2 regions of the Furfurilactobacillus entadae genome follow, and region 1 is predicted to be linked to the other one. Evidence: a T-box and tRNA genes for the amino acid it is inferred to sense, from the RefSeq annotation. Region 1 holds a T-box; the other holds one or more tRNA genes.

Region 1 (6,236 bases):
TTAATGCCGTCCTCACTCCATGGCTTCGATTCTTCCAGTGGTCCCATGAACATTTCGTACAGCCGTAAAGTATCGGCCCCGTACTTATCGACGATTTCATCAGGGTTGATCACGTTCCCCTTTGATTTCGACATCTTTTCATGGTTATCACCAAGAATCATGCCCTGGTTAACCAACTTTTGGAAGGGTTCCTTGGTTGGCACGACACCCAGGTCATACAGCACTTTATGCCAGAACCGAGCGTACAACAAGTGAAGCACCGCGTGTTCAGCCCCACCAATGTAGAGGTCAACCGGCAACCAATACTTGAGTTTTTCTGGATCTGCCAACGCTTGATCGTTATGTGGATCAATGTAGCGCAAGAAGTACCATGATGAGCCAGCCCATTGTGGCATGGTGTTGGTATCCCGTTTTCCGTGACGCCCGTTTTCATCAGTAACGTTCACCCAGTCGTCAATGTTTGCCAGTGGACTTTCACCCGTGCCGGAAGGTTCCAATTGATCGGTGTCAGGTAACGTCAATGGCAATTCATTTTCGGGAACCAACGTTGTTTCGCCGTCATCCCAGTGGATAACGGGAATTGGTTCACCCCAGTAACGTTGGCGACTGAAAATCCAGTCCCGAAGCCGGTAGTTCACCTTCTTGGCCCCAACGTGATGTTCAGTGATCCATTCGATGGCTGCCTTAATGGCCGTTGCTTTATCCATGCCGTCCAAAAAGCCAGAATTGATGTGCTTCCCATCGCCTGTGTAAACTTCCTGGCTTAGGTCGCCGCCTTCAATAACTTCCTTCAACGGCAGGTTAAACTTCATTGCAAACTCGTAATCACGAGGATCATGCGCTGGGACTGCCATTACAGCACCCGTTCCGTAAGACGCCAACACATAGTCGGCGATCCAAATTGGTAACCGTTCACCGTTGATTGGGTTGATTCCGTAAGCACCGGTGAACACACCAGTTTTATCCTTATTTAAGTCTGTCCGTTCAAGGTCAGATTTAGATTCGATTTCTTTGTGGTAGGCCAGCACAGCCGCTTTTTGTTCCGGCGTTGTAATTTGGTCGACCAATGGGTGTTCAGGTGCTAAAACAAGGTATGAGACCCCAAAAAGCGTGTCGGCGCGCGTCGTAAACACCTCGATCTTTGTTTCATCGGCGCCATCAACGTCAAAGAAAACACTGGCCCCTTCGGAACGGCCGATCCAGTTACGTTGTTGTTCTTTGATACTTTCAGGCCAATCAAGGTCTTCCAAGTCATCAATTAACCGGTCAGCGTAAGCCGTGATTTTTAGCACCCACTGCCGCATTGGGACCCGGTATACGGGGTAGCCACCACGTTCGGTCTTGCCGTCCACGACCTCTTCGTTAGCGACAACCGTTCCACCCATGAAGTCAGGGGCCCAATTGACCATAATTTCGTCTTCGTAAGCTAAACCACGTTTGTACAGCTGTTCAAAAATCCATTGCGTCCACTTGTAGTAGGCCGGGTCTGTCGTGTTAATTTCCCGATCCCAGTCGTATGAGAACCCTAATGATTTCACCTGACGCCGAAAAACATCAACGTTTTGATCCGTAAAGCCCTTGGGGTTGTGCCCCGTCTTTAGTGCGTACTGTTCTGCGGGCAAACCAAAGGCATCCCAGCCCATTGGGTGGAGCACGTTAAACCCTTGCATCCGCTTCAACCGGCTCATTGCATCCGTTGCTGTGTACCCTTCCGGATGACCAACGTGTAACCCCTGACCAGATGGGTAAGGGAACATATCTAACGCGTAATACTTTGGTTTATCGGCAAAATCAGGTGTTTTAAAGGTCTTATCCTTATCCCAAAATTTTTGCCACTTTTTTTCAATCTCATTATGATCGTACGGCATATTGTGCCTCCTTCATGACATTTCATACAGGTCAAACTGGACAAAAAAAGCCCTACTGGTTGTCTCATCACAACCAATAGGGCGAATCTCTCCGCGGTGCCACCTATCTTTTCACCATTGCTGGTGAACACTTTAGTCATTAACGCTGACAAACGAAGTGGTCTACACACCGCTTAACGCGGGTTCAATCGCTCAGTGAATCCCGGCGAGTTCGTAAACATCAAACCGCTGACTCGCACCCCCGTCAGCTCGCTTAAGGTCTGGTCGTTCACTACTGATCCGTCACTGTTAACCTGTTAAAATTATTGTTCATAGCATAGCAAATTCGCGGAGGCTTGGCAAGTCAGGCCAGAAAACATCATGCTATACTAAGAGATAAAACTGGGGGTCATAATTATCTTAATATTTTCTCGTTCCCAATGGCAACGCTGGCGCTGGGCGTTTGCTGGTGGTGGTGCCGTCATTTTCATTTTGTTACTGAGCGGCGTCCTCACAGATGCCCACTGGCTTGCCGGATTCGATCATCAATTAACGCACCTCATCCGCCAACCCGTAACCCCAGAACGGACATGGTTCTTTCAAAACGTTACCCGCTTGGGCAATCCGCACATTACCTTATTCGTGATGCTCGTCTTCTTTGCCGGATTATGGTGGCGGAAAAAGCGGCTTGGTGCGGCGTTCTTTTTGGTCAACGTGGGGGTCGGCGCCCTCATTATCAATCAAATTGCCAAACAACTTGTCGAGCGGCCCCGGCCAACATTGTTTCACCTTGTCAGTGCGTCTGGCTATAGTTTCCCCAGTGGTCACGCCATGAACGTGACGCTCATGTACGGGTCCCTCATTCTCCTGTGCAACCTGTATGTGGATCGCCTCGCCCTTCGCCTTGTCTTCGACACCCTGTTGATTCTTGCCATTATCGGTGTGTGCCTCAGTCGGATTTACCTTGGTGTCCATTATCCAAGTGATGTTGCAGCCGGCGTGGGTCTTGCACTCTGCGAATTGTTCTACGTTCGTTACGCATTCTTTAAAACAACAACGGTTCCTGCAATCAAAATTTGGTAAGGAGATTTGCTCATGCCACTTAATAACGCGCTTTCGTTTAGTCATCAGCTTTTAGAACCCACAATTCAACTGGGTGATACCGTTGTTGACGCCACGGTGGGCCAGGGAAATGATACCCGCTTCTTAGCAGCACGGGTTGGCAAAACAGGCCACGTCCTGGCCTTTGACATTCAGCAAGCCGCGCTGGATGAAACGGCAACCATGCTAACTTTAACCGGATTGCGGCCCCAGGTGGCGCTCATTCACGATGGTCATGAACATCTGGTTGACCACATTAATGACAACACAATGATCAGTGCGGCCATGTTTAACCTCGGTTACCTTCCGGGTGGGGATCATAGTTTGATTACACGCGGGCAAACGACCATCGCGGCCCTTCAAACCTGTTGTGATCATTTACGCCGTGGTGGCCTCATTACCATTGTGGTTTACACGGGCCATCCTGGTGGACAAACGGAGGCCGATCTTGTCACCGACTTTGTCCGCCACCTACCACAAAAGCAGTTTCAGGTGCTTCACTACGGCTTTATTAACCAGCAGCATCAGCCCCCTTATTTGCTCGCCATTGAAAAACGATAACCACTAAAAATCCGGTTGCTAGGACAATTAATGCGTCCTGGTACCCGGATTTTTTTAACTTATTTTGAATCAGCGACCGTTGTTTTTGGGCGATCAAAAATAATGTTTGCGAGTAATGCCACAACGACTAACCCAAGGGCCACCCAGAAGACGTTGTGCACACCCTGACTCATAATCTGACGGAGCGTCGGCATCAAATGAGCCGGCAAGTCACGCGCTGTCTGTGGATTAATCAGATCATTTAACATCCCCACACTGACATGGGCGTGCGTCTCTGCACCATGCGCTAGTGTTGTATTCATTACGATGCCATACACGGCTAGCATAAACGTTTGCCCCAAACTTCTGGACAGTGTATTGAACGATGTCGCCATGCCGATAATTTTGGGATCGACTAAGTGTTGGGTCGTCACGGAGGTACTGGTGATCGTTAAGCCAAACCCAACACCTAGTTCCGCGGAAATAACTAGGAAGACCCAGAACGCCGGTTGCACGGGGAGAAGAACCAGAACAATCGCCCCAACTAACACAATGGTCGTGCTGATCGACACCACCTGGCGCGGTGTCAGTTTTCCCATAATTTTACCCGCAATAAACGAACCAACGATCCACATGACAGACGATGGTGTGATCGCAAATCCAGCTTCGGACGCCCGCAGCCCCAATAGTCCTTGCGTCCAGGTTGGAATGTACACATCAAAACATACAAGGTAGCCGCTGACCAACGCAGCCGTTAAGTTTTGAATCACAAACGTTCGGTTATTAAACAGCGCTAAATCAATAATTGGATCCTCAGCCCGCCGTTCCTGGTGAATGAAGCCGATGAGCCCCACCACCGCTAACAAAAAGCTTGTTCCAACAAGCCACCACGAAAGCGGCGCCTCGCCAAGAACCTGAAACCCATACATCAACCCTAATAGCATCAAGGTCAACCACGCGCTCCCCGCCAGATCTAACGGTGCCGTTGGCCGTTCTTGACGCGGTTCGTGGAGGTAAACCATGATCATTAACATGGTCAATAGCCCGATCGGAATGTTAATGAAAAAAACCCAGTGCCAACTCAATTGATCAACGATAAAACCACCAAGTAACGGCGCAACAACGGAAGCAATGCCCCATGCCGCTCCGTTTAACCCGGCCACCTGTGCCCGTTTTTCAAACGGATAAATGTCCGCAATGATCGTGAACGAGACCGGCATAATGGTTCCGGCACCAATTCCCTGAATCGCCCGCCAGAAGATCAAGGTCATCATGGAATTCGACAGGCCACTCATCATCGACCCAAAAATGAAGACCGCCAGCCCAAATAAGAAAACGGGCTTTCGCCCAATTCGATCCGAGAGTTTTCCGTAAATTGGCGTTGCCAGTGAATTCGTCAGTAAATAGATGGAGAAGACCCAGTTCATCAGGGTCACTCCGTGTAAATCACCAATAATCGTTGGCATCGCCGTTGACACAATGGTCCCTTCGACTGCCGACATAAACGTTGCAACAAAAATGGCCACCGTTACCAGCGTCACGTTCGTTGTGTTCGTGCGTTTCGCCATAAAATCCTCCTTGATTAAAAAAAGACCCCTGGTAGCTGTAGTCGTCCTGTCTACCGGAGGGTCGTGGTTCAAATTCAATAATTTAGTTAATGTTAGTGCTTTGCAACGGCATCCGTTAACGCGGTCACCTTATCCGTTTGTTCCCACGGCAGGTTCAGGTCAGGCCGACCAAAGTGGCCATATGCTGCCGTCTGCTTGTAAATTGGCCGTTGGAGATCCAGCATCTTGATGATGCCGGCAGGTCGAAGATCGAAGACGTCACGAATTGCAGCAGCCAGCGTTGCCTCACTAACACGCCCTGTTCCAAACGTATCGACAGAAATGGAAACGGGTTGGGCCACCCCAATGGCATAGGCCAACTGAACTTCGACCCGGTGCGCTAACCCAGCAGCCACAATGTTTTTTGCAATGTAACGGGCTGCGTATGAGGCCGAGCGGTCAACCTTAGTGGCATCCTTTCCAGAAAAGGCACCGCCACCATGGCGAGCAAACCCACCATAGGTGTCAACAATGACCTTCCGCCCCGTCAAACCAGCGTCGCCTTGTGGACCACCGATTACAAACCGGCCCGTTGGGTTAATCAGATACTTCGTTTGATCATCCAATAACTTCGCCGGGATCACAGCCTTAACAACTTTTTCGATGATGTCATCATGAATCTGATCCAACGTGACATCTTCATCATGTTGCGTGGATAACACCACCGTATCAACACGGACCGGCTGGTTGTCATCGTCATATTCCACAGTCACTTGTGCCTTTGCGTCTGGCCGTAAGTAGCTAATGGTGCCATCCTTACGTAGTCGCGCAATCTGGCGCATTAAGGCGTGGCTTAATGCGATTGGTAACGGCATTAACTCCGGCGTTTCGTCAATGGCATAACCAAACATCATCCCTTGATCACCAGCCCCAATTTGGTCCAGTGGATCAACTTCACCATCACGGTGTTCTAGGGCGTCGTCGACCCCCTGGGCAATATCTGATGATTGTTCATCAATTGCCACTAACACGGCACAAGTGTCGCCATCGAAACCAATGCTAGCATCGTTATAGCCGATGCCTTTAATTGTGTCCCGAACGGTCTTTTGAATGTCAACATACGCAGACGTTGAGATTTCTCCAAAGACCAGCACCAAGCCGGTCGTCACGGACGTTTCACACGCGACCCGTGCGGTTGGAT
Region 2 (24,220 bases), on a different contig from region 1:
CGGTGGTTAAGGGAATCGACGCCACCATCAAACGGGATCAAGAATAACGTCGTTGTCAAAATGGTCTATACCAGCTATACTGGAAGCGTAACCAAATGAGCTTTTTCAATTGAGGAGGAAGATTCAATGAGTACGGTTTTAAAGCATGCGATCATTTATACAGGTGAGGAAAAAATTAACGACGGCTACATCCGCTTTAGCGATAAGGTTGAGGCGGTTGGCGCGATGAGTGACTACGTTGCCGAACCTGATGACGAAGTTGAATTTGTTTCTGGTAAGATGATCGTTCCTGGATTCATCGACGTTCACTGTCATGGGGGCTACAGCTTCGATGCAATGGATGGGGATGCCGACCAAATTGATGAAATGACAAACGACATGATCCATGAAGGGGTAACAACGTTATTCCCAACGACCATGACGCAATCAACAGAACAATTGGACGGTGCGATGAAAGGGATTGCGGCCGCTGCGGAAAAGAATCCCGTCATCAAAGGGGTTCATTTGGAAGGGCCCTTTATCTCAGCAACGTTTAAGGGTGCCCAACCGGAACAATACATCACTGATCCAAACGTTGACCTGTTGGATAATTGGAACAAGTTATCCGGTAACCGGGTTCGGTTGATCACGTATGCGCCAGAAGATCCTGGTTCACGTGACTTTGAAAAGTACTGCTTGAGTCACAACATTGTGCCATCCGTGGGTCACAGTAACGCAACGCGTGAACAATTGTTGGCTTCCAAAGCAACACACGTGACGCACTTGTACAATGCGCAACGTGAATTCAAGCACCGTGAACCAGGGGTTACGGGACACGCCATGCTTGAAAATAACATGTACTGTGAGCTGATCTGTGATGGGTTCCACATTGTCCCTGACATGATCAAGTTGGCTTATGACCAAAAGGGGCCTGAACGCATTGATCTTGTGACAGATTCCATGCGGGCTAAAGGGATGCCAGAGGGAGTTAGCGAACTTGGCGGCCAAAAGGTGATCGTTAAGGACAAGCAGGCACGGTTGGAATCCGGTAACTTGGCTGGCTCTGTTTTGCGGTATGATGACGCCTTTAGAAACATCCAGTACTTTACTGGGTGTGGAATTGAAGAAGCCGTTCAAATGTCGTCTGTTAACCAAGCGGAAGAATTTGGTCTCACCACAAAAGGGGTTTTGGCAGCCGGTAAGGACGCTGATTTTAACCTGATGGACCGGACGCAAAACCTTGAACGGACTTACAGTTACGGACGGCGGTTTGACGATTAATTACGGACTTAAATAAATTCATTAAAGTTAAGGGATGAACAACATGGCCTCACCCATTTACATTCAAATTCATAATCAGTTGCGAAAGGCTGTTGAAGACGGTCAGTGGCAGGTTGGGGATAAGATCCCCTCTGAGCGTGAACTCGCCATTCAGTTTGGCGTGAGCCGGATGACGTTACGTCAAGCGGTGCAAACACTGGTGGAAGAAGGCTTGCTTGAACGCCGTGTTGGTGCCGGGACGTACGTTGCGAATCGAAAGGTTCAGGAACGGATGTCTGGGGTGACGAGTTTTACTGAACTCATGGAACAGGCAGGGAAAGTACCGTCATCACGCACGGTTTCCTACCACATCACAACGCCATCACTTTCGGAAAGTGAAAAGTTGCAGCTGGCGCCAGATGAACAGGTCCTCCGAATGGAACGGATTCGTTATGGTAATGATGAACCGATTTGTTTTGAAGTGGCAACGGTTCCTGAACGGCTGATTCAGAAATTTTCGAAAGAAGACGTTACCAACTCGCTGTATCATGTCCTGGAGGACGAGGCTGGTTTAACGGTCGGTCATGCCCAGCAAACAGTTTCTGCGATGACAGCCAGTGAACGGGTTGCAGAATATTTGAATGTAAAACGGAATGATCCGTTGTTACGATTGCGGCAGGTGTCATTTTTAGACGATGGAACACCGTTTGAATATGTTCGGACACAGTATGTCGGAAATCGCTTTGAGTTCTACCTGGAACGTTAATATGAATGGCGAACGGCTGGACATGTGTCCGGTCGTTTTTTTTACGTTTGGTTTAAAACAAATGACGTGAAAGCACGTCGCTTTGGGTCGGTTATGGTAAAATGATGAATAACTTACAAGGGACAAGAGAAGGGACTTAGATTAGGATGGTAATGCGGTATCCAGATGATAGTTTGACGCTTCACACGGACGCTTACGAAGTTAACATGGTCCAAACGTATTTTGAAGATGGGGTGGCTGATCGTCACGCTGTCTTTGAACTGTACTTTCGTGATTTACCGTTTCACAATGGTTATGCGGTGTTTGCCGGACTAGAACGAATTGTAAACTACATTAACCAGTTACGGTTTACGGACACTGATTTGGCCTATTTGAAGTCAACAAACCAGTACCCCGAAGATTTTCTAAACTACCTGCGGGACTTCCAGTTTACGGGAACCATTCGGGCGGCTAAAGAAGGGGACCTGGTTTTCAATAATGAACCGCTCGTTCAGGTCGAAGGCACGCTGGCTGATTGCCAGATTGTTGAGACGGCGCTCCTAAACATCGTGAACTACCAGACGTTAATTGCGACCAAGGCGGCGCGGATTCGGTCCGTGGCGGGTAACGATGGCATCTTGGAATTTGGAACACGGCGGGCGCAGGAAATGGATGCCGCACTGTGGGGTACCCGGGCTGCGTACATCGGTGGGTTTGACGCCACGAGTAACATGCGTGCGGGAAAGATTTTCGGAATTCCTGTGAGCGGAACACACGCCCATAGCTTGGTGCAAACGTACCGGGATGATTACACAGCGTTCATGGCATACGCGAAATCACACCAGGACTGTGTGTTCTTGGTCGACACGTATGACACGTTGCGTTCTGGTGTCCCAAATGCCATTCGGGTCGCCCGTGAACTTGGCGACAAGATCAACTTTTTGGGTGTGCGAATCGATTCTGGTGACATGGCGTACATTTCAAAACGGGTACGTGAACAGCTGGATGAGGCGGGCTTCCCGAACGCAAAAATCTACGCGTCTAATGATCTGGATGAAAAGACGATCACAAACCTGAAGATGCAGGGCGCCAAAATCGACGTGTGGGGCGTGGGCACTAAGCTCATCACCGCGTTTGATCAGCCAGCCCTCGGCGCCGTTTACAAGCTGGTCTCAGTTGAAAATGAACGGGGCACGATGGTTGATACGATCAAACTATCCAGTAACGCAGAAAAGGTTTCGACACCCGGGAAAAAGCAGGTGTGGCGGATTACCAAGAAGGCGGATGGTAAGTCCGAGGGTGACTACATGGCGCTCACGGATGAACGCCCGGATCAAACGAAACGGCTACACATGTTCCATCCAAGCTACACATACATTAATAAAGACGTGACGGATTTTGATGCACGGCCGGTGCTGGTAGATATTTTCCGTGATGGTCAGCAAGTATACGAAGTGCCGACATTACAGGAAACCAGAACGTTTGCCGCAGAACAACTGGCGTCACTGTGGGATGAATACAAGCGGGACCTCAACCCACAAATTTACCCGGTCGATTTATCACAACGGTTGTGGGATCACAAGCAAAGCATTATTAAAGAAGTTCATGACTACGTGAGTTCCTTGAAGTTTGATAACTAGGAGGCCGTAAAATGAGAGCAAAACAAGCAGAAATTATTAAGGCACTGGGTGTTAGCGCGGATTTTGATGCACAGACAGAAATTCGGAAAAGTGTCGACTTTTTGAAGGCCTACTTAACGGCCAATCAATTTTTAAAAACGTTGGTTTTGGGGATTTCTGGCGGTCAGGATTCGACACTGGCTGGTAAGCTGTCACAAATGGCCATTAGTGAACTGCGTGAGGAAACGGGTGACACAGCGTACCAATTTGTGGCCGTGCGGCTCCCGTATGGTGAGCAGGCGGATGAACAGGACGCAATGGCCGCCATTGCGTTTATGGCGGCCGACCAAGTGATGCGGGTGAACGTGCAACCCGCAGTGGATGCTGGGGTTGCCGCCGTTGAAGCAAACGGTCTGACGGTGGCTGACTTTAACAAGGGGAACATCAAGGCGCGTGAGCGGATGATCGCCCAGTACACCATTGCCGGTGAACTGAGTGGTGCCGTTGTCGGGACGGATCATGCAGCGGAAGCGGTGACCGGCTTTTACACGAAGTACGGTGACGGTGGGACGGACATTACACCACTGTACCGCTTGGATAAGCGCCAGGGGAAAGCCATGCTGGCCGTTCTTAAAGCCCCAGAACATTTGTACTTAAAGGTGCCAACGGCAGATCTTGAAGATGACCGGCCGGCATTGCCTGACGAAGTTGCGTTGGGCGTGACGTACGATGAGATCGATGACTACCTTGAAGGTAAGACCATTAGTGACGCGAGCGCTGACAAGATTGAGGCTTGGTACCAAAAGACGCAGCATAAACGTCATTTGCCAATCAGCATTTTTGATGATTTTTGGAAGCCAACAAAGTAGGGGCGTTTAACTTGCGTTTTCCAGTCGACCTCTGTATAATTTGGCTTACGATAAATGAGGGAGTAACTAATGGCTTACTGGCTGGACGTTCGGTCCACCGGTAGACCGTGACAACGCCACCAACAAGACTTGTTCTGGTTTTGTCTTAAATAGTGAGACTCATGTTCGACACTTTTAAGTGTGCGTTCATGGGTCTTTTTTTGTACCAACGTGACGCACGGACACGGGAGGAATTGGAATGAAACAAACACAATTACCGCAGGCAGCACAATGGACGGTTGAGGAGACGTTTACGCAGGTTAAGGGGCAAGCTGCGGGGTTAACCTCCGCGGAAGTCACACAACGACAAGCTGACGTGGGTAAAAATGAACTGGCTAGTAAACGGCAAACAACACTTGTTGAAAAGTTTCTAGCCCAGTTTAAGGATCTAATGATCATCGTGTTGATTGTGGCCGCGGTGGTGGCCGCAATGACGGGTGAAGTCGTTGATGCCATCATTATTTTACTTGTGGTGATCCTAAACGCGGTCTTCGGTGTGTTTCAGGAGGCCAAAGCAGAGCAAGCAATTAATGCACTTCAGGAAATGGCGGCCCCGAATGCACACGTTCGGCGTGATGGTGAAACGGTGACGGTCAAAAGTGATGACCTTGTGCCGGGTGACGTTGTGTTACTTGAGGCAGGGGACATCGTACCGGCCGACATGCGGCTGATCGAGGTGGCCTCGTTACAGATTGAGGAATCTGCGTTGACTGGTGAATCAGTGCCGGTCAACAAGCAGTTGGCGCCTGTGACGGATAGTCAGGCGGGGCTAGGGGATCTACAAGACTTAGCCTTCATGAATAGTAACGTGACATATGGTCGTGGTGTGGGGATCGTCACAGAAACCGGGATGCAGACGCAGGTTGGTCGGATCGCTGGGATGCTGGATAACACCAAAGAACGCAAAACACCACTCCAGGAAAACCTTGCCCACCTAGGGAAAGTTCTGACCGGGTTGATCTTAGTGGTGGCCGTGGTTGTCTTCGGTGTGGGGATGTTACGGGGCAACGAATCACTGATCAACATGCTTCTAACGGCCATTTCACTGGCTGTTGCAGCCATTCCAGAAGGTTTGCCAGCCATCGTCACAATTACACTTGCGTTGGGAACGACGCGAATGGCGAAGTTAAATGCGCTGGTGCGGCGGTTACCAGCGGTTGAAACGTTAGGAAGCACGGACATTATTGCCTCTGATAAGACGGGGACGTTGACCCAAAACAAGATGACGGTCGAAGCTGTCATTGTCGATGGAAAACAACTGCCGGCAAAAGAGGCGGCTGGTGCCACGGCAGAAAATGACCAGGGGCTGTTAGCCACACTGCTGATGTTGAATAATGACACCAAGGAAACGGCGGACGGCCTGATCGGTGATCCAACGGAAACGGCATTGATCCAGTACAACATCGATCATGGTGTTGAACCAGAACCGTTCTTGGCAGCTCATCCACGGGTTGCCGAAATTCCGTTTGATTCAGAACGAAAGCTGATGACGACCGTGAACCAAATGGGCCCGGACAGTGGGTACTGGGTAACGGTTAAGGGGGCGCCTGACGAACTGTTAAAACGGGTGACTCATGTCCAATCAAACGGTCAGGTCGTTGAGTTAAGTGAAGATAACCGTCAACAATTATTGACCATTAACCACCAGTTAGCCGTTCAAGCACTGCGGGTGCTGGCGTTTGCGTACCGACCAGTGGCAACAGTGCCAACGACACTCACTTCTGCAGCCGTTGAGCAGGATCTGATCTTTGCTGGATTCGTCGGCATGATCGATCCAGAACGGCCAGAAGTTGCCGGTGCGGTGGCGGAAGCCAAAGCAGCTGGAATTCGCCCATTGATGATTACCGGGGACCATGCGGATACTGCCCGCGCGATTGCCATTCGGTTAGGGATTATTGCTGCGGATGACTCAGCTGGGGTAATCACCGGCGCGCAATTAGATGACTTGAGTGATGAAGCGTTTGCCAAGCAGGTCCAGCAGTATTCCGTATATGCCCGGGTCGCACCCGAGCATAAAGTTCGGATCGTTAACGCCTGGCAACAACTGGGAAAGGTCGTTGCCATGACAGGGGATGGGGTCAATGATGCCCCAGCACTGAAGGCGGCCGATATTGGGGTCGGAATGGGAATCACCGGGACCGAGGTGTCTAAGGGCGCCTCTGACATGGTGTTGGCTGACGATAACTTCTCAACCATCGTGGTGGCTGTGCGTGAAGGGCGGAAGGTGTTTGCAAACATTCAAAAGGCCATCCAATACCTGCTTTCGGCAAACCTTGGTGAGGTGCTCACACTGTTTGTGATGACCATGATGGGGTGGCAGATCCTGGCCCCCGTCCACATTTTGTGGATCAATTTGGTGACGGATACATTCCCAGCGATTGCGTTAGGGCTGGAACCAGCGGAAAAGAACATCATGGCGCAGAAGCCACGGGGCCGCACATCAAACTTCTTATCGGGGGGTGTGTTTGGGAACATCATCTACCAGGGACTACTGGAGGGTGGCCTGACACTTCTTGTGTACTGGTTGGCGTTAACGTTCCCAGTGCATGCTGGCAGTGCCCAAATTCATGCGGATGCGTTGACCATGGCTTTTGCGACGTTAGGGTTGATTCAATTGTTCCATGCCTTTAACTCCAAGTCGATCCATGGGACGCTCTTTACCAAACAGCTGTTTAAGAATAAGGCCTTTAACTGGGCCATTCTGACGGCCTTTGTGTTACTTGCGGCAACCATTTTAGTCCCTGGCTTTAACAGTCTGTTCCATGTAACGACGTTGGACTGGTTCCAATGGTTAATTGTGATTGGTGCAGGGATGACAATGATTTTGATCGTAGAAGTGGTAAAATTAATTCAGCGTTCATTACAGCGTAACTAAGCCATGAATGAGTGGCACACTAAAGGAGTCTCATTGTGAAAAAGAACTTGATGATGGTGTACGGCCGGACCCTGTCCCAGTTAATTACAGATACAGAGGATGTCCAAAAAGACTTGGAACCCTACTACTCAAAGCTGAAGCAAGGAACGGTTGGCGGACAGCTAATTGATTTGTCATCGACTGAACTAGCAGACATTAAGGCTGAATTCCAGGATGGAACGGATCGTTACAAGGCCTACAACGAAAAATTGAAAAGAATGCAGGCGCCGGCCCGGTTCATGGGTAAGCAACAGAGTTTAAAGGCAGCGTATGAAGCATATACCGCTGGTTGCCAGGCAATGACGGACAGCCTGGTACTGGAGACAAGCAGTGTGGATCAGGCGAAGTTTGACCAGTCTGAGACCGACCAAAATGAGGCGATGGATCGCATTATTCGTTTGATCCAAAGCATCTTGATGGCAAACGGGTAAACACTAAAATAAAGATTGCGCTGAACACGTATGTCTTTAATAATGGGAGCGAAAATCATGACTGGTTTTCGCTTTTTTTGATGATTTAAGGGGGAAGCAGATGACAAACGAGCAATTGCAGCACTTGGTAGAACATATTTCGTTAACGTCGTTTGACCGACCGTTTAGGCATCAGGCGGTGTTTAACCGGCGCTTAAAAACAACGGGTGGACGATACCATTTGAAGGATCACCACATTGACATTAATCCAAAAATGATTGAAGACTTTGATGAGGAAACGTTGGTTGGGGTGATCAAACATGAGCTTGTTCACTATCATCTGGCCACGACAGGTCACCCTTATGATCACCGGAGTCGGGAGTTTCGCCAGTTATTAGCAGCGGTTGGTGGAAGCCGATATGCGCCGGCACCAGTGAGTGCACCAGCTAAGCGCCGGCCACCGCATGAGTATGATTATGTGTGTCGTGATTGTGGGCGCCATTTTCACCGACGCCGGCGGGTCAACACGGCCCGGTATGTTTGCGGGGTCTGTGGTGGGCACTTACGGTTGGTGACGGAAAGTGGTGGCGCTAAACCGGGGGGTAGTCATTAGAAATCTGGGGAAAGAGTGTTAAAGTAGTGCGTAAGATGATAAAACGTCAAGACGGGAGTAAATAGGGGATGGAACGAGTTTATCGATGGTTTAAGCAGGAGGATGTTCAGGTTTACCTAACATTGGCGGGCCTCATTGTGGTGCTCTTTTGTCTTCGCCAGTTCCTGTCGATCATTTTACTGATTACGATTTTTTCGTACTTGGCGGTGGTTGCGACCACCCATCTGCGCCGATGGCTTCCGGTCGGACAGATTCTGGCAACGTTGATCGTGTACGTGGTGGTATTAGGCCTCCTAACGGCAGCCATTTCATATGCTGCGCCGTCACTTGCGAAGCAATTTAGCGGCATTCCCAGCATGATTAGTAAGGCAATTGAAAATCATCCGGTGTGGGACAAGCAACTGGATCAATGGGTCAACACGGCGTTTAATAGTAGTGAGTTAATGAAGCACGGACAAACGGCGTTGATGACGGGGTTGAAGGGCCTGGAAACCGTCGGAACGGCCTTTTCTCATGTTGGGATCGCCATGTTTCTCAGTTTGATTTTCACGGCGTCTTATGGGCGAATGAGTCGCTTTGGCCGGGGCTTTTTGCACAGCCGGTTTAAACGGTTATTTACGATTGTCTATTACCTTGCCCATAAGTTTGTCCTCATTTTGGGCACAGTCGTGGAAACGCAACTGATCATTTGTACCATCAACACCGTGTTAATGGCGATCGGCTTGTTTATTCTGCAAATGTCGAGCTTAATGGTCTTATCAGTCATCGTGTTTATTCTTGGGCTGATTCCCGTGGCCGGCGTTTTGATCTCCATGATTCCACTAACACTGATTGCGTTTGCAAGTGGAGGTCTTTGGAAGGCCGTTGAGGTCATCATTTTAGTGGTTGTGATCCACTTCTTTGAATCGTACTTCCTGCACCCCCGGTTAATGGCAACCGCAACGGACCTGCCAATTTTTGTGACATTCATGACGTTAATTATCAGTGAACAATTATTTGGAACCTGGGGCCTGATTGTTGGCTTACCGATTGTGGCCTTCTTCTTAGATATCGTGGGGGTTCACCCACAGCCCAATGACGGACCAGTTCTCCAGCAGTTGCAAAACGATGTTGGCGATTAAATTAATGAGGGAAAAATCAAAAGGATGATTGCCAAAGGTTTAATTATTTGGTACTATTATTCTTGTTGATGCGGCCATGGCGGAATTGGCAGACGCGCAAGATTAAGGATCTTGTGATCTTTTTGATCATCCGAGTTCAAGTCTCGGTGGCCGCATAATGAAGACATTCGGCGATTGCTGAATGTCTTTTTTAGTGGATTAACCATTATTTTAGTCTAAGAAAATTTTAAAATATTTGTGAAAAAGTAATTATTTTAAGCTTTTTAAGCTACCGACGAATGACATGGTTTACAATCAGTAAATAGCAATCTTATCAGACTATTTTGGGGAGAGCATTCATGAATAACGAACCGAATCAAGAACAGACGTCATCACGGGCACAACGCCGTCAGGGCGGGAAACAGCCACGCCGTTTCCATCCGTGGCGATGGTTTTGGGGCATCATTGTTGTGCTCTTATTGGTCATCGTTGGGTTTGGCGCCGTTGCGTACCATAACATTAATTCAGCGGCAAACAAGGCCTACAAATCTGCGGGAATTACGAAACAGCGGGACACAAAGGATCTATTAAATAACAAAAAACCAATTTCCATCATGTTCTTAGGAACGGATACTGGAGCCCTTGGCCGTGATTACAAGGGGCGGACGGATACCATCATGATTGCCACAATTAACCCATCGACTAAAAAGATGACGTTAGTGAGCTTGCCCCGTGATACGATGACGGATATTGCTGGTTATCCTCAATATTCTCCAGCAAAGATCAATGCTGCGTATACGTATGGTGGTGTTGGGACAACCATTAAAACGGTCCAAAACTTGTTAAACGTGCCAATTGATTACTACGCGTTGTTAAACATGGGTGGATTAAAGAAAGCCATCGATGAAGTTGGTGGGGTAACGGTAACGTCACCACTAACGTTTAGCTACGAAGGTTCAAGCTTTACAAAGGGGCAGTCCTACCATATGGACGGGACAACGGCCCTCCGCTTCTCACGGATGCGTTACGATGATCCTCAAGGGGATTATGGCCGTCAAAGTCGACAACGGTTGGTGGTTCAAGCATTATTTAAGAAATCAATTGACGTGAAGACGGTGTTGAATTCATCGTTCTTAGAATCAATTTCTGGTGAATCACAAACGGACTTGACGAGCTCAGACCTTGTCAAACTGGCCCAAAATTACCGGTCAGCAACAAAAGATATGACAACAGACCACATGCAGGGAACTGGTCAGATGATTGACGGTCAATCGTTTGAAGTGGTCAGTCATTCAGAAAAACAACGGGTTACAAACGAACTGCGGAAGAGTTTAGACTTATCTGCTAAAACGGATGACTAACCTTGTTCATTATCAGAAAAAACAAAGCGTGTTGATGCCAGTGTCATGGCAATCAACACGCTTTTTTTGCGCGAAAAATGATAATAAAGTTGCTAAAATGTGATAAAAAGATTGAATTACAATGTGAATACTTGTGGTGGAAAACTAGAAACGCGGGGTTACCTTGAGGGGGACATGATGGATCACATTCTAAGTGTTGAGCACCTGGCAAAGAGCTATCGCAGTCATGGCCAGACCTTTGCCGCACTGACGGACGTTTCATTTCAGATCGGTGCTGGGGAAGTTGTGGCCTTACTGGGGCCAAACGGGGCGGGGAAAACGACAACGGTCAGCATTATTGGCGGCTATCTTTTACCAACAGCGGGAACAATTATTTTTGATGGGCAGCAGCTGACCAAGCGGACACGGCGCCCCAACATTGGCGTGTCGTTTGGTGGCGAACTGGGCTTCTACGGCCGGGCAACTGCCCGACAAAATTTACGGTTGTTTGCGGATTTGGCGAAGGTCCCACACCGTGCCCAAAAAGAAGAAATTGCGCGTGTCTTAGACATTGTTAAGCTGAGTGATGTGGCCGATAAGCGGGTGCAATCCTTTTCGAAGGGGATGACCCAGCGGTTGCACATTGCCCGGGCACTACTGGGAGACCCAAAGTTATTGTTGCTGGATGAGCCGACTAGTGGGCTTGATGTTGAGATCGCTGCTAGAATTTGGGCCACGGTTGCGGACTTGGTTAACGCGGGGACGAGTGTCCTGTTAACAAGTCACACGATGACGGAAGTTGAAACATTAGCAGACAAGGTTGTGTTATTAGGGGCTGGGAAGGTCTTCACGACGGGAACGGTGGCCGAGATTGTCGCGCAATCGAAGGTTCAGCGTATTGATCGACCGGCGACATTGGAAGAATCCTACTTAGCGTTGGCACCACAGTTAAGGAGACGGTAGCGTGCGCTTTTTACGATTATTTTGGTTTCACTTTAAACAATATGGATCAAATCAGTACTTTTTCTGGCTGCCGGTCACCAGTACAGTAAGCATTTTTCTGCTTCAGTACGTCGTTGCCTATGCCAATGACGGGTTAGCCAATCCGCAGCTTTGGATCAATAGTGGTGTTGTGGGTCTCTGGGCCTCAACCGCAACGGCCGCTGGAAGCATTGGTTTTCAACGGTTTCAGGGCACACTGCCCTACATTGTTAACACCCGCTATGATGAGCGTGGCTCGTTAATTGCGTTATTGCTGCCAGCATCTAGCTACGGATTGTTGGCCTTTCCGCTTGCGTATGGCCTTGCTAAAGTGACGGGCGTGATGGTTGGTTCGCTTTCGTTAAACTGGTTATTTTGGGTTATCTGTCTGTGGGGTGGTGCGGCATTGATGGGTCTCTTACTGGCCGCGTTTTTCACACTCACGCCTAACGCACTGGTTTATGAAAGTTTGATTGATGTGCCAATTGTGTTACTGACGGGGTTGTTTGGGGGTAAAGCACTGACACGACCAGTAATGGCGGTCTCACAGTGGCTTTTTCCCATCACCGCACCAATTTCAGCGCTAACTGGTAACGGACACTTACACTGGGACGCCTGTATTGTGAGCATAACGTTGTGGGTTGGTTTAACGGCAGGGATAACCAAACATATCATGGTCTTAGCTAAAAAGAAGGGGACGCTCAAGGTGATCTAAAATGATGACACAGTTTTCAACGTTGGCCTACTTTGCAAATTGGCGCACCCGGCTCATTTACTTTATCCTGCTACCGGTTAATAACTTAGCGTTACTCTTTTTGATCAATGATCAATACGGTACTGGGTTTCAGTGGCAAATCGTGATTGCGACCGTGTGCATTGACGCGACCACACTGACGCTGCAAGCCATGGCGCAGCTGTTAGTAACGGATGCACGCTTAGGGATTGATGTGGAATTAATTACCAAAGCCCCCGCCAATGCCTATTACTGGGCCACTAAAGTTGCGACCGCATTACTGGCGGGCGCAACTTTAGCCGCGGTAAATTTAGTGGGGGGCGCTTATTTTGGGGGCACCCGTGGGCGTGGCCATGAGCGGGATCATGGTGTTACCGGGACTGCTTGGTGCCGGGGTGGTGGTTGGCTTTACCGGTTGGAGCCTGTCGTGGCAAATGAAGAATCCGTACTTCTTTCCCAATTTTTTTGCTTCGGTGACAATTTTGGTGGCTGGGTGTTTGGTCCTCGTGACGAAGTATCCGGAATGGCTACGTCTGTTTGCAAGCCTATTTCCGTTTTCAGAACCTGTGACACGAATTGAAACGGGCACCGGTTCTCTGTGGATTAGTCTGATGATAACGGGCGGGTGGCTACTGGTTGGCATAGTCGGGTATGTCATTCAACTGCCACAGGTGCGCCTTGCCCGGGGTCATCAGTATTGATGTGATTAGAAAAAAAGATCTGACAACGGCGAGAGGCCATCGTCAGATCTTTCTTTTGTACCGTAAATTACCAGCTCGCCTTACGAACGCCAGGAATTTTCCCCTGGAGTGCTAATTGGCGAAAATTGAGCCGTGACAAGCCAAACTGACGCAGGTAGGCGTGCGGCCGGCCGTCAATTTGATCCCGCCGGTGAATCCGAACGGGTGATGCATTTTTTGGTAAACTCGCAAGACCAGCGTAATCGTGGTCTGCCTTTAATTGTGCACGGCGCGCGGCATACTTAGCCACCGTGGCTTCGATGCGTTGTTCTTTAATGATTTTTGACTTTTTTGCCATTGAGCGATGATCCTCCGTGATCAACAATGCTAATAGAAACGGGCAACAAAACTCAATTGCACTTTATAACAGTAACAGTTACTGTTTAATATAACAGATTCACTTATTAAAACAAAGTGTTTACGCTTTTTTTAAAAGACGGAATTAATAAACGGTTGGGGGAACACATAATGACGAAGACCCAGACAGGACATGGCAATCACGGTGAGGACTGTTTGAAGCTGGTGCCCATCTTTAAGACACTGGCACCGGACGCATTGGCGCAAGTGAGCCAGCTGGTCCATGAGGTGACATATCCCAAAGGAACAACGCTTTTTTCAGCGGGAGAATCTGCGACGGCGTTAACCATTATCGCTTCCGGTCAAGCAAAGGTTTATCAGTTAGCGGCTAATGGCCGTGAACAGTTACTGTACCTCTTACAATCTGGGGATTTTGATGGGGAGGCAGCGCTGTTTAACCAGAGTACGCGGACAAGCTTTGCAGAAACGCTTGTGGAATCACGGGTGTGCACGATTGCGAGAGCTGACTTTCAGCAGTTATTGCAAACCGCACCACAATTAGCCTTAAACCTCGTGAATGCGTTTGGTCAACGGATCAGCCAATTGGAAACGAAGACGACGGCAGTGAGCACAACCTCGATCGAGGGACGGCTGGCTGGGTACTTGGTAGAAACGGCGGCCAGCTTTCCGGCCCAACAATCGTTTACGTTGCCCATGCCTAAAAAGGAAATTGCGGTGTATTTAGGAACCACGCCGGAAACGGTCAGCCGAAAGTTACTGGCGTTTCAACGGTCTGGATGGATCGAAAAACGTCCAGGAAACCAAATTATTGTCCGTGATGCCGACCAATTGGCGATGCTGATGTAAAGGACTTACACAAGTGATTTCGCTGCTTCATTGGCATTTGTTGACGACGATTCTGGGCGCGTTGAAAAAAGTTTAAGAAACTTAAGAATTGGCAAACGCCGGTCTAACAACTTGTCTAGTCCATTTGGTAACTTGTCGGACAGTTTAGCGTTGATTTGTGCTTGATGTAAGCGCTTCACTACGGTATGCTAGTCCCGTGCTCAAGATTTGTAAACCACTGGGTAGCATTAGCGTACGTAAGGGTAATCGACATTTTTTTGCCGAACCGATTGTAAGCGCTTTGCTAAACGGTAGTTAATGGTTATAATACATATACGGAGAAACGGTCCAATATTTCTCGATGTATTAAACGATTTTATTGATTAAGGGCATTTAGGAAGGAAACGAAGACGAAATGATCGCAATTATCGTTGCCAGTCATGGGACTTTTTCAGAAGGAATCACGCAATCATCAGCCATGATTTTTGGTAACCAAGAGAAGGTTGTTGCCGTGGGCGTTACCCAAGACGACGACCCAGATCAACTTCGACAACGATACGAACAGATTCTTGCGACATTTGCCGTGGATGACGAAGTGTTGTTTTTGGTTGATGTCTGGGGTGGACCAGCCTTCAACGTTGCAAGTCAACTCGTTGCAGAACATTCTGTTCGGATGGGTCTACTGACGGGGGTTAATCTCCCAATGTTAGTGGAAGCCTATACGGTTCGTCGCCAACCACTAGCTGACGTTATTGCCCATTTAGAGGCAATTGCAAAGGCTGGAATCAAGCATCTCGAGGTTTAGTTGCAACTAAGGGAGGACAAGCATGACAATGAAGATTCGCTTAGCACGAATTGACTCACGGTTATTGCATGGCCAGGTGGCCACGATTTGGACCCGGGCGTTACGCCCTCAGCAGATTTTGGTCGTTTCCGATGGTGCAGCAGGAGATGCCTTGCGTAAAGACCTGATCATTAAGGCAGCGCCTGCCGGTGTGACGGTCAGTGTCATTACCATTCAGCGGTTGATTGACATTTATCAAGATGCCCATTTCGATGATCTCGACGCATTGCTGTTGTTTGAAACACCAGCGGATGTTCAACGAGCAGTTGTCGGGGGTGTCACGTTAACGTCTGTCAATGTGGGTAGCTTAAGCTACACCGATGGTAAGACGATGATCACGGACGCCGTGGCGGTGAGCGAAGAAGATGCAACCATCTTCCGCGAACTTTCCGGCGCCGGGGTCAAGCTTGAAGTGCAAAAGACCCCAACAGATCAGCAACTAGATCTAATGGCGTTGTTGACCGAGCATGGTCTGTAGCACCTGTTTTTCAGCGAGCAACAAATCGCTGACACTAATTTTGGTTTCAAATATTTATTTTAGGAGGGACACTCATGGTAGGTATTATCTTAGCAAGTCATGGTGGCTTTGCAGAAGGCATTTACCAATCTGGTGAAATGATCTTCGGTAAGCAAGAGAATGTTCAAACAGTCACCTTGTTGCCAAGCGAAGGCCCAGATGATGTTCACGCCAAGTTTGAAAAAGCAGTTGCAACGTTTGACGATCCTGATCAAGTGTTGATTCTGATCGACCTTTGGGGTGGAACACCATTCAATCAGGCCAGCAGCCTCTTTGAGGGACATAAGGACACATGGGCAATGGTCACTGGTATGAACTTACCAATGGTCATCGAAGCTTATGGTTCACGGATGACGATGGATTCAGCGCAAGAAATTGCGACTCACATCGTTGAGACTGGTAAGGAAGGGGTTCGGGTTAAACCTGAAACACTTCAACCTGCCGAAGCACCAAAGGCAGCTGCTGAAGAACAACAACAGGAAGCTATTGCACCTGGGACGGTTCTTGGGGACGGTCACATTAAGTTTGTGTTAGCACGTGTTGACTCACGGTTATTGCATGGTCAAGTTGCCACTGCGTGGACGCGTTCAACCAACCCAGATCGGATTATCGTTGTTTCTGATAACGTGGCCAAAGACGCGTTACGGAAGAACATGATTGTGGAAGCAACACCACCTGGTGTTAAGGCCAACGTCATTCCAGTTGATAAGATGATTGAAATTGCCAAAGATCCTCGTTTTGGTGCCACAAAGGCCCTTGTCTTATTTGAAACACCAGAGGATGCGCTTCGTGCCATTCAGGGTGGGGTGGACATTAAGACATTGAACATTGGCTCAATGGCTCACTCAGCTGGGAAAGTTGCCGTAAGTAAAGTGCTTTCCTTAGGGAAAGAGGACGTGAAGACCTTTGATGATTTGAAGGCCGCTGGCGTTAAGTTCGATGTTCGTAAGGTTCCTGATGATTCAGGTGCTAACATGGACGATATCATTAACAAGGCCCGTAAAGAATTACAAGCCTAGTTAAGTAATCTCACAATACGTAGGAGGAACGTCAGATGTCTGCTATTTCAATGATTTTAGTCGTGATCGTTGCGTTTTTTGCCGGCATGGAAGGGATTTTGGATGAATTTGAATTCCATCAACCCCTGATTGCATGTACGTTGATTGGACTGGTTTCAGGCCAATTAACCACCGGATTAATTTTAGGTGGGTCATTACAAATGATCGCCTTAGGGTGGGCCAACATTGGTGCCGCCGTCGCTCCTGATGCCGCTTTGGCATCCGTTGCATCTGCTATTATTTTGGTCCAAGGTGGTCAAGGAACTAAGGGAATCGGTTCAGCGATTGCGATTGCGATCCCACTGGCCGTTGCCGGTTTATTCTTAACCATGATCGTTCGGACCATTACTGTTGCCATCATCCACATTATGGACGCGGCTGCAGAAAAGGGGAATTACCGTTCTATCAACATGTGGCAGATCATTTGTATCTGTTTACAAGGGTTGCGGATCGCGATCCCAGCTGCCTTACTGTTAATTATCCCTGCTGCACAAGTTCGGGCAATGCTTGAAGCAATGCCTGCATGGTTATCCGATGGGATGGCCATCGGTGGTGGGATGGTCGTTGCCGTTGGTTATGCCATGGTTATTAACATGATGGCTTCTAGCGAAGTTTGGCCTTTCTTTGCCATTGGTTTTGCCCTTGCCGCTTTGTCAGAATTGACATTGATCGCAATTGGGACCATTGGTTTATCACTTGCCCTGATCTACCTGAAGCTTGATGAAGGTGGTAACGGTGGTGGTAACGGCGGTGGTCGCACCAGTGGTGATCCACTCGGCGACATCTTAGACGACTATTAAACCGAGGGAAGGAGAAACGATAATGGCTGATAATAAAAAGATTACATTAACAAAAAGTGATCGGTTAAAGGTTGCTTGGCGGTCAACGTTCATCCAAGGTTCATGGAACTATGAACGGATGCAAAATGGTGGTTGGTTATTCTCATTAATGCCTGCTATCAATAAGTTATACACAAAAAAAGAAGACCGGATTGCCGCCTACAAGCGACACATGGAATTCTTTAACACTCATCCATACTTGGCTTCACCAATTCTTGGTGTTACCTTAGCCCTGGAAGAAGACCGTGCTAACGGTGCTGCCGTTGACGACGTTGCGATCCAAGGGGTTAAAGTTGGGATGATGGGACCACTGGCTGGTGTCGGTGACCCTGTCTTCTGGTTCACCGTTCGGCCAATTGTTGGTGCCCTTGGTGCCTCACTTGCCATTGGTGGTAACATTCTTGGACCAATCTTGTTCTTTGTCTTATGGAACTTGATCCGTTGGAGTTTCATGTGGTACACCCAAGAATTTGGTTACCGTGCTGGTTCACGAATCAGTGAAGACCTTTCTGGTGGGTTGCTGCAAAAGGTTACCCGTGGGGCTTCCATGATGGGGATGTTTGTTATTGGGGCCTTGATTCAAAGGTGGGTTTCAATTAAATTCCTGCCAGTTGTTTCAACGATTCAACAACAAAAGGGTTCTTACATCGAATGGAGTAAGTTACCAAAGGGTTCTAAAGGGATTCAGGAAGCCTTAACACAATACAACTTGGGCAAGGGCTTATCCCTGTCAAACGTTAAGGTAACAACGTTGCAAGACAACTTGAATCAATTGATTCCTGGGTTGGCTGCATTACTGTTAACCTTCTTGTGCATGTGGTTACTGAAGAAGAAAGTTTCACCAATCGTTATCATTCTTGGGATCTTCGTTGTTGGGATCTTGCTCCACGTGATTGGTTGGTTGTAAAATTAGATATTATTGGCAATGGCGGCTTGTACCCACGTGTGGGCAGCAACCGCTATTGTTGTTTATGGCGCAGTTCGTAGTGCAACGTGGGCTTACAGAGTAGGGAGAAAAGACATGGCAGAATCATTAAATACAAAGGTCGACTTAGTTACTGAAGGGACATCGTACATGGGAATGAGCGAGTACGGTAAACTGATGGTGGGCGATAAGGCGTTTGAATTTTATAACCATCGTGATACCAATAAGTTTGTTCAAATTCCCTGGGAAGAAGTGGATAACGTGGTTGCTTCTGTCATGTTTCGGGGGAAATGGATCCCACGGTTTACGATCCAAACGAAACATAATGGGGCGTACCGGTTCTCCGCACGGAAGCCAAAGGTGATTTTGCGGGCCATCCGTAATTACGTTGGGCCAGATCATGTGGTTAAGGCGCTGACCTTTGGGCAAATGATTCTGCGTGATTTTCGTGGGCTTGCGGCCAAACGAAGCACGAAGCGAAACTAAGCAAAGTAGATGAAAGTTAAAAATAAACCGGTTGATTCCCCGTGATGGGGAATCAACCGGTTTATTTTTACGTTCAGAGCGACATAAAAATGACGTGATATACTGAAAGAATAACGCTGGGTAAAGGGATGGCATAATGGCAGGATTATTGGCAAGTACAACGGGTGTCCTCATGATCATCATCATGGTGGCCGTGGGCTACGTTTTGGCCGCTAAGGGCTGGTTTAATGAAGACAGCACAAGATTAGTGGCCAAGCTGGTCACACAAGTCGCGTTACCACCATACATGATTGTTTCGGTGACAAAAGATTTTTCTAAACGTGAGCTGGTGGCCCTCCTGCCTGATTTACGCTATCCGGTCATTTCAATGCTTTTGCTCATGGTGCTTGCGTGGGGGATCGTCGTCCTGTTACACATTGAGCCAGGGCGCCGGGGGCTTTTTACCTCCATGTTCTTCAACTCAAATACGGTGTTTGTGGGCCTGCCGATCAACATGGCAATTTTTGGAAGTAAAAGCTTACCGTATGTCCTGGTGTACTACATGGCCAACACGACGATTTTTTGGACCATTGGGGTTTACTTCATTCAACGAGACGGCCAAATTCACGAACGGTTAAACGTCAAAACGGTGTTGAAAAAGGTCTTCTCGGCCCCACTGTTAGGCTTCATGCTCGGCGTTCTCCTGGTTCTATGGAATGTGCATCTTCCGTATTTCTTAAATCAAATGTTTGGTTACCTTGGTGGACTTACCGTCCCGTTGTCGATGATCTTTATTGGAATCTCCATTTACCAAGCAGGATTGAAGAACATGCGCTTTGATTTAAGCAGTGCTGGGGTTCTTTTTGGGCGGTTTATCGCGGCGCCAGCGTTAATGTTACTACTTGTTCAGCGAAGTGGTATGCCCGTGATGATGAAACAAGTCTTCGTCCTTCAATCGTGCATGCCAGTGATGACGAATGCACCAGTCGTGGCCAAACTTTACCATGCCGACGCGGATTTTGCGGCGGTGATGGTGACAGAAACGACACTTTTGTCGCTGGTGGTGGTCCCCGTGATGATGAGTTTTATTTCGAAAATGGTATAGTTTCGGTTGAAAAGTTTAAGAAAGTATGAAGGCTGATTGCTTGCGTTCAGTATGAGAAAGCCTAATAATAGACGGGTGAAAAGGTTTACTAGGCAAAAAACGCTTAACGTAATCTTAATGTAATAATTGTAATCAATTGTCATATTGTTGGTATAGCCCTGTTACACGAATGGCTTAGACTAAGGCTAGTAGGTAACACACATAGGCTTGTTACGCGGGATGAATTAACTTAGGAGAAGTGACTAACGTGAAAAAATCGATTAAAAATGCTTTATTAACAACTGCTGGTGCCGCCAGTGTTCTTGCTGGGGTTTCTGTTGCTGCTAACGCTTCAACGGTTAAATCAATCAAGGGTGACACGGTGTGGAACTTTGCACAAAAGAACCATACAACAGTAGACGCCATTGTTCAGGCCAACCACCTGTCAAACGCTAACTTAATTTACGTTGGCCAATCATTGGTGATTCCTGATGCAACTACATCAGCTAACACGACGACCACTAATTCGTCAAACAACACAAGCACAACGAACACAACTAGCCAAGCTTCAACAGATAAGACAGCGACATCATCAATTAGTGGTGACTACACTGTTAAGAGTGGTGACACATTGTACGCGATTAGCTCAAAGAGTGGCATCAGCGTTTCAGACTTAGCTTCAAAAAACAACATCGCTAACATTAACGTGTTGATGGTCGGTCAAGTATTACATACAACGACTGGTTCAGCAGCAAGTACAAGCGCTGCTTCACAAGCTTCTCAAACATCAACGACTAGCCAAGCTTCACAAGCAAGCCAAGCAAGTGCCGCTTCACAGGCGCCTGCTGCTAGCCAAGCATTATCACAAGCGCCTACTTCAGTTGCTAGTCAGGCTGCTTCACAGGCTCCAGCATCTGTTGCTAGCCAAGCACCTGCCTCAGAAGCTTCTGAAGCAACCAGCACGGCTGCTCCTGCTAGCCAAGCACCAGTTAGCCAAGCTTCACAAGCACCTGCAACTAACACTGATGACACAACGAACACAAACACACCTTCATCATCAGCTAGTTCTGTTTCAGGTGACTATGCTCAAGCCGGAATCAATGGCTTCAACACAGGTGTCAATGGTTACCCTGCTGGTCAATGTACTGCATTCGTTGCTGGGATCTTACAAGCACGCGGTATTTCAAGCTCAGAATGGGCTTACTTAGGTAACGGTAACGCCTGGGGTGCCAGCGCTGCTAACCGTGGTTTATCTGTAAGCACAACACCAACTGCCGGTTCTGTTGCTTACTTTGGTTACATGCACGTTGCTTACGTAACGAGCGTTAACGGTAACGGGACGGTTAACATCATCGAAGGTAACTTCGAAGGTTTGGCCTACCACGCCCGGACAATCTCAGCTAGCGAAGCTGCTGGTTACATTGTCTTCTAATTTATGTTAATTAACGAAGCGGTTCGCCTCAGTGGTGAGCCGCTTTTTTGTTAGTTTGAAACCAGGAATGAAAATGGTACCATGACTGTGTAAGGTCAAAGAGAGAAGGGCAGACATGGCAGAGTTGGTAATTGTTCGGCATGGTGAAAGTACGGCTAATCGTGATCAAATCTACACGGGATGGACGGATGTTGAGTTAACAGCCACTGGCCGTGAGCAGGCTCATGAAGCGGGCCAGTTGGTTGCCAAGACTGGCGTGGCGTTTACGGATGTGCACACGTCCGTTTTGAAGCGGGCCATTGAAACGACCCACATTGTCCTTGATGAGTGTCACCAGTTATGGGTGCCTGAACACAAGGATTGGCGGTTAAATGAACGCCATTACGGTGCTTTACGCGGTCGAAATAAGGAACAAACGCGTCAGGAGTTTGGTGTCGATCAGGTGGCGTTGTGGCGGCGGAGTTATACAGAAGTTCCGCCACTGCTGGCACAACCTGAACATATCGGTGATCGCAAGTATGCGTCGCTACCGCGGAGCGCAATGACACGGGGCGAGAGCCTTAAAATGGCTTCTGCGAGGTTATTACCCGTTTGGATCGATACCATCGCACCAGCGCTTCTGACGGGGCACAATCAGCTGATCGTGGCACACGGGAGCACACTGCGGGCGCTCATTAAATACCTTGAGAACGTAAGTGATGAAGACATCAGTCGCGTGGAGGTGCCAAACGCCCAGCCAATTCACTATACGTTTGATTCACAGTTACGGATCGTGAAGAAAGTTATGCTGGCAGATTAGCGCCGCGACGTTTTTATGAAAAGAATCAAATAACCCCACCGACAAGAATATGAGTCGGTGGGGTTTATTTTTATGAGTTATTTCTTTTGCTTAGCAACGGGGAAGCTAATGGTGAAGATGGTGCCGTGGGGGGTGTTATCCGTGATGGAAACGCGGCCCTTATGGCTATCAATGATCCATTTAGCGATGGAGAGGCCCAAACCGTTTCCGCCGGTGGCCCGGCTTCGTGATTTTTCAACCCGGTAGAAACGATCAAAGACGTGATTTTTATCTGCGTCACTAATGCCGATCCCGGTATCCTTAACCTGGAGCAGCCAGCGGTTACCACTCATTTTAGCTGTAAAGGCGACACTATCACCAGATTCAGTATACTTGAGCGCGTTGTCGAGAAAGATGACAATGAGCTGGTGAATCCGTTCCTTGTCAATAACGAGTGAACGATCAAGATCGATTTCATCCGTAAAGTGTTTATGCTGGCTGTCCGCAATTTCGGAATAGGGGAGGATCACCGTTTCGAGAAATTGCTTCATGGCCACCGGTTCTGTCCGAATCTGGGTCATATCGGAATCAGAGCGCGCCAGTAACAATAAATCACTCGTGAGTGAGTTTAATCGGCGGACCTCAGACAGTGACATGGTTATTTGCTCAGTTTGATCCATGACTTGGTCGGTGGGGTGGGTAAGCATCAACTCTAGCTTGTTTTGAATGACCGTAAGCGGCGTCCGTAACTCATGGGCTGCATTAGCCACAAACTCACGCTGACGTTGCCAGGAGCGAAGAATGGGCCGCATGTTGAGCCGAGCAAGAACGTAACTCAGAAGAATCGAAATCAACCAAAAGATAAGCATGGTCCAGGTCAAAACTTTTCGGAACACGACGATGGAGCCATGCTCTGAATCGGTGTTGGTGACCACCATGACGTAGCAGCCGGCGTACGCCGAATTACTGCTTGCTGGCACGTAAAAAGTCATGGTTCGGAAGTTGTTTTGCCCGTTCACGACGATGTCACGGAGCACATTTTGCCGAGTTTTATTAAGCTTAATGGCCTCGAGCGCATTCAGGTAATCTTCACGAGCAGAGTCGGTCGTCTTTTTCTTAGGGGTTGTAGTGCCATTTGCCGTCGAATTATTGGTGTTGTCGTTTGTCGGCGCACCACCAAAGAACCCGCTTGTCGTGGTGCCGTTCAGTAACTGGCCCTTTTTGTTATAGATCAACAGGGAGGTCCGAAAGGCAATGGAGCGAAACGCGTCCTGGCTGGCAGGACCACCGGTGATTTTTTTATTCAGGATGACCTGACGTTGGACTTTGATGCCACGGTTAACATCCTGATAAATCGACGGTTCAAACACCCGCCATAAAATGACGCCCAGCGTTAGGAAAATCAGGGCAAAGCTGACAAGTTCACTGATGAAAAGGCCCCACTGCTGCTTGCCAAATGATTGTTCAGTTCGTTTTGATTTCACTGTTCTGCTCCGACAAGATAGCCGGCGTTTCGCAACGTTTTAATTGTCTTGTCTGCGCCGACTGGCTTGAGTTTCTTTCGTAAGTTAGAAACGTAGACTTCAACGACCGTGATGGAGGTTTCAGAATCAAAGCCCCACAAGCGATCGAAAATTTGATCCTTAGTAACAATGGTGCCCTGGTTTTGGATAAAGTAAACGAGGAGGTCAAACTCCTTTCCGTTCAGTTGAACGGACGTATCGCCAACCGACACAGCGTGGTTTTGTAAATTGACGTTAATATCACCCATCGTCAAAATGTTTTCATTTAAG

Evidence for each region. A T-box is a leader RNA that pairs with one kind of tRNA and senses whether it is charged. The one in region 1 lies ahead of leuS (leucine--tRNA ligase), so its partner is inferred to be a tRNA-Leu.
Region 2: it encodes a tRNA-Leu, which carries the amino acid that the T-box ahead of leuS (leucine--tRNA ligase) is inferred to sense. The anticodon was not compared.

The regions. Positions count from the first base shown of each region.
Region 1 covers NZ_BQXN01000020.1:546-6,781, forward strand. The annotation lists partial or broken gene leuS (leucine--tRNA ligase) at 1-1,868, opposite strand, end outside; T-box leader at 1,943-2,160, opposite strand; gene ACKTR5_RS08605 (phosphatase PAP2 family protein) at 2,340-2,930, shown strand; gene ACKTR5_RS08610 (class I SAM-dependent methyltransferase) at 2,943-3,509, shown strand; gene ACKTR5_RS08615 (MDR family MFS transporter) at 3,569-5,056, opposite strand; gene metK (methionine adenosyltransferase) at 5,149-6,236, opposite strand, start outside.
Region 2 covers NZ_BQXN01000022.1:12,816-37,035, forward strand. The annotation lists gene proC (pyrroline-5-carboxylate reductase) at 1-47, shown strand, start outside; gene nagA (N-acetylglucosamine-6-phosphate deacetylase) at 127-1,260, shown strand; gene ACKTR5_RS09105 (GntR family transcriptional regulator) at 1,304-2,005, shown strand; gene ACKTR5_RS09110 (nicotinate phosphoribosyltransferase) at 2,152-3,624, shown strand; gene nadE (ammonia-dependent NAD(+) synthetase) at 3,636-4,472, shown strand; gene ACKTR5_RS09120 (cation-translocating P-type ATPase) at 4,711-7,386, shown strand; gene ACKTR5_RS09125 (hypothetical protein) at 7,422-7,856, shown strand; gene ACKTR5_RS09130 (SprT family protein) at 7,957-8,448, shown strand; gene ACKTR5_RS09135 (AI-2E family transporter) at 8,517-9,569, shown strand; tRNA gene ACKTR5_RS09140 (tRNA-Leu) at 9,640-9,724, shown strand; gene ACKTR5_RS09145 (LCP family protein) at 9,908-10,909, shown strand; gene ACKTR5_RS09150 (ABC transporter ATP-binding protein) at 11,084-11,851, shown strand; gene ACKTR5_RS09155 (multidrug ABC transporter permease) at 11,853-12,584, shown strand; gene ACKTR5_RS09160 (hypothetical protein) at 12,586-13,182, shown strand; gene rpsN (30S ribosomal protein S14) at 13,371-13,640, opposite strand; gene ACKTR5_RS09170 (Crp/Fnr family transcriptional regulator) at 13,811-14,506, shown strand; gene ACKTR5_RS09175 (PTS sugar transporter subunit IIA) at 14,901-15,290, shown strand; gene ACKTR5_RS09180 (PTS system mannose/fructose/N-acetylgalactosamine-transporter subunit IIB) at 15,313-15,807, shown strand; gene ACKTR5_RS09185 (PTS sugar transporter subunit IIB) at 15,882-16,865, shown strand; gene ACKTR5_RS09190 (PTS mannose/fructose/sorbose transporter subunit IIC) at 16,901-17,704, shown strand; gene ACKTR5_RS09195 (PTS system mannose/fructose/sorbose family transporter subunit IID) at 17,727-18,650, shown strand; gene ACKTR5_RS09200 (DUF956 family protein) at 18,765-19,154, shown strand; gene ACKTR5_RS09205 (AEC family transporter) at 19,291-20,238, shown strand; gene ACKTR5_RS09210 (LysM peptidoglycan-binding domain-containing protein) at 20,486-21,649, shown strand; gene ACKTR5_RS09215 (2,3-bisphosphoglycerate-dependent phosphoglycerate mutase) at 21,765-22,448, shown strand; gene ACKTR5_RS09220 (sensor histidine kinase) at 22,526-23,911, opposite strand; gene ACKTR5_RS09225 (response regulator transcription factor) at 23,908-24,220, opposite strand, start outside.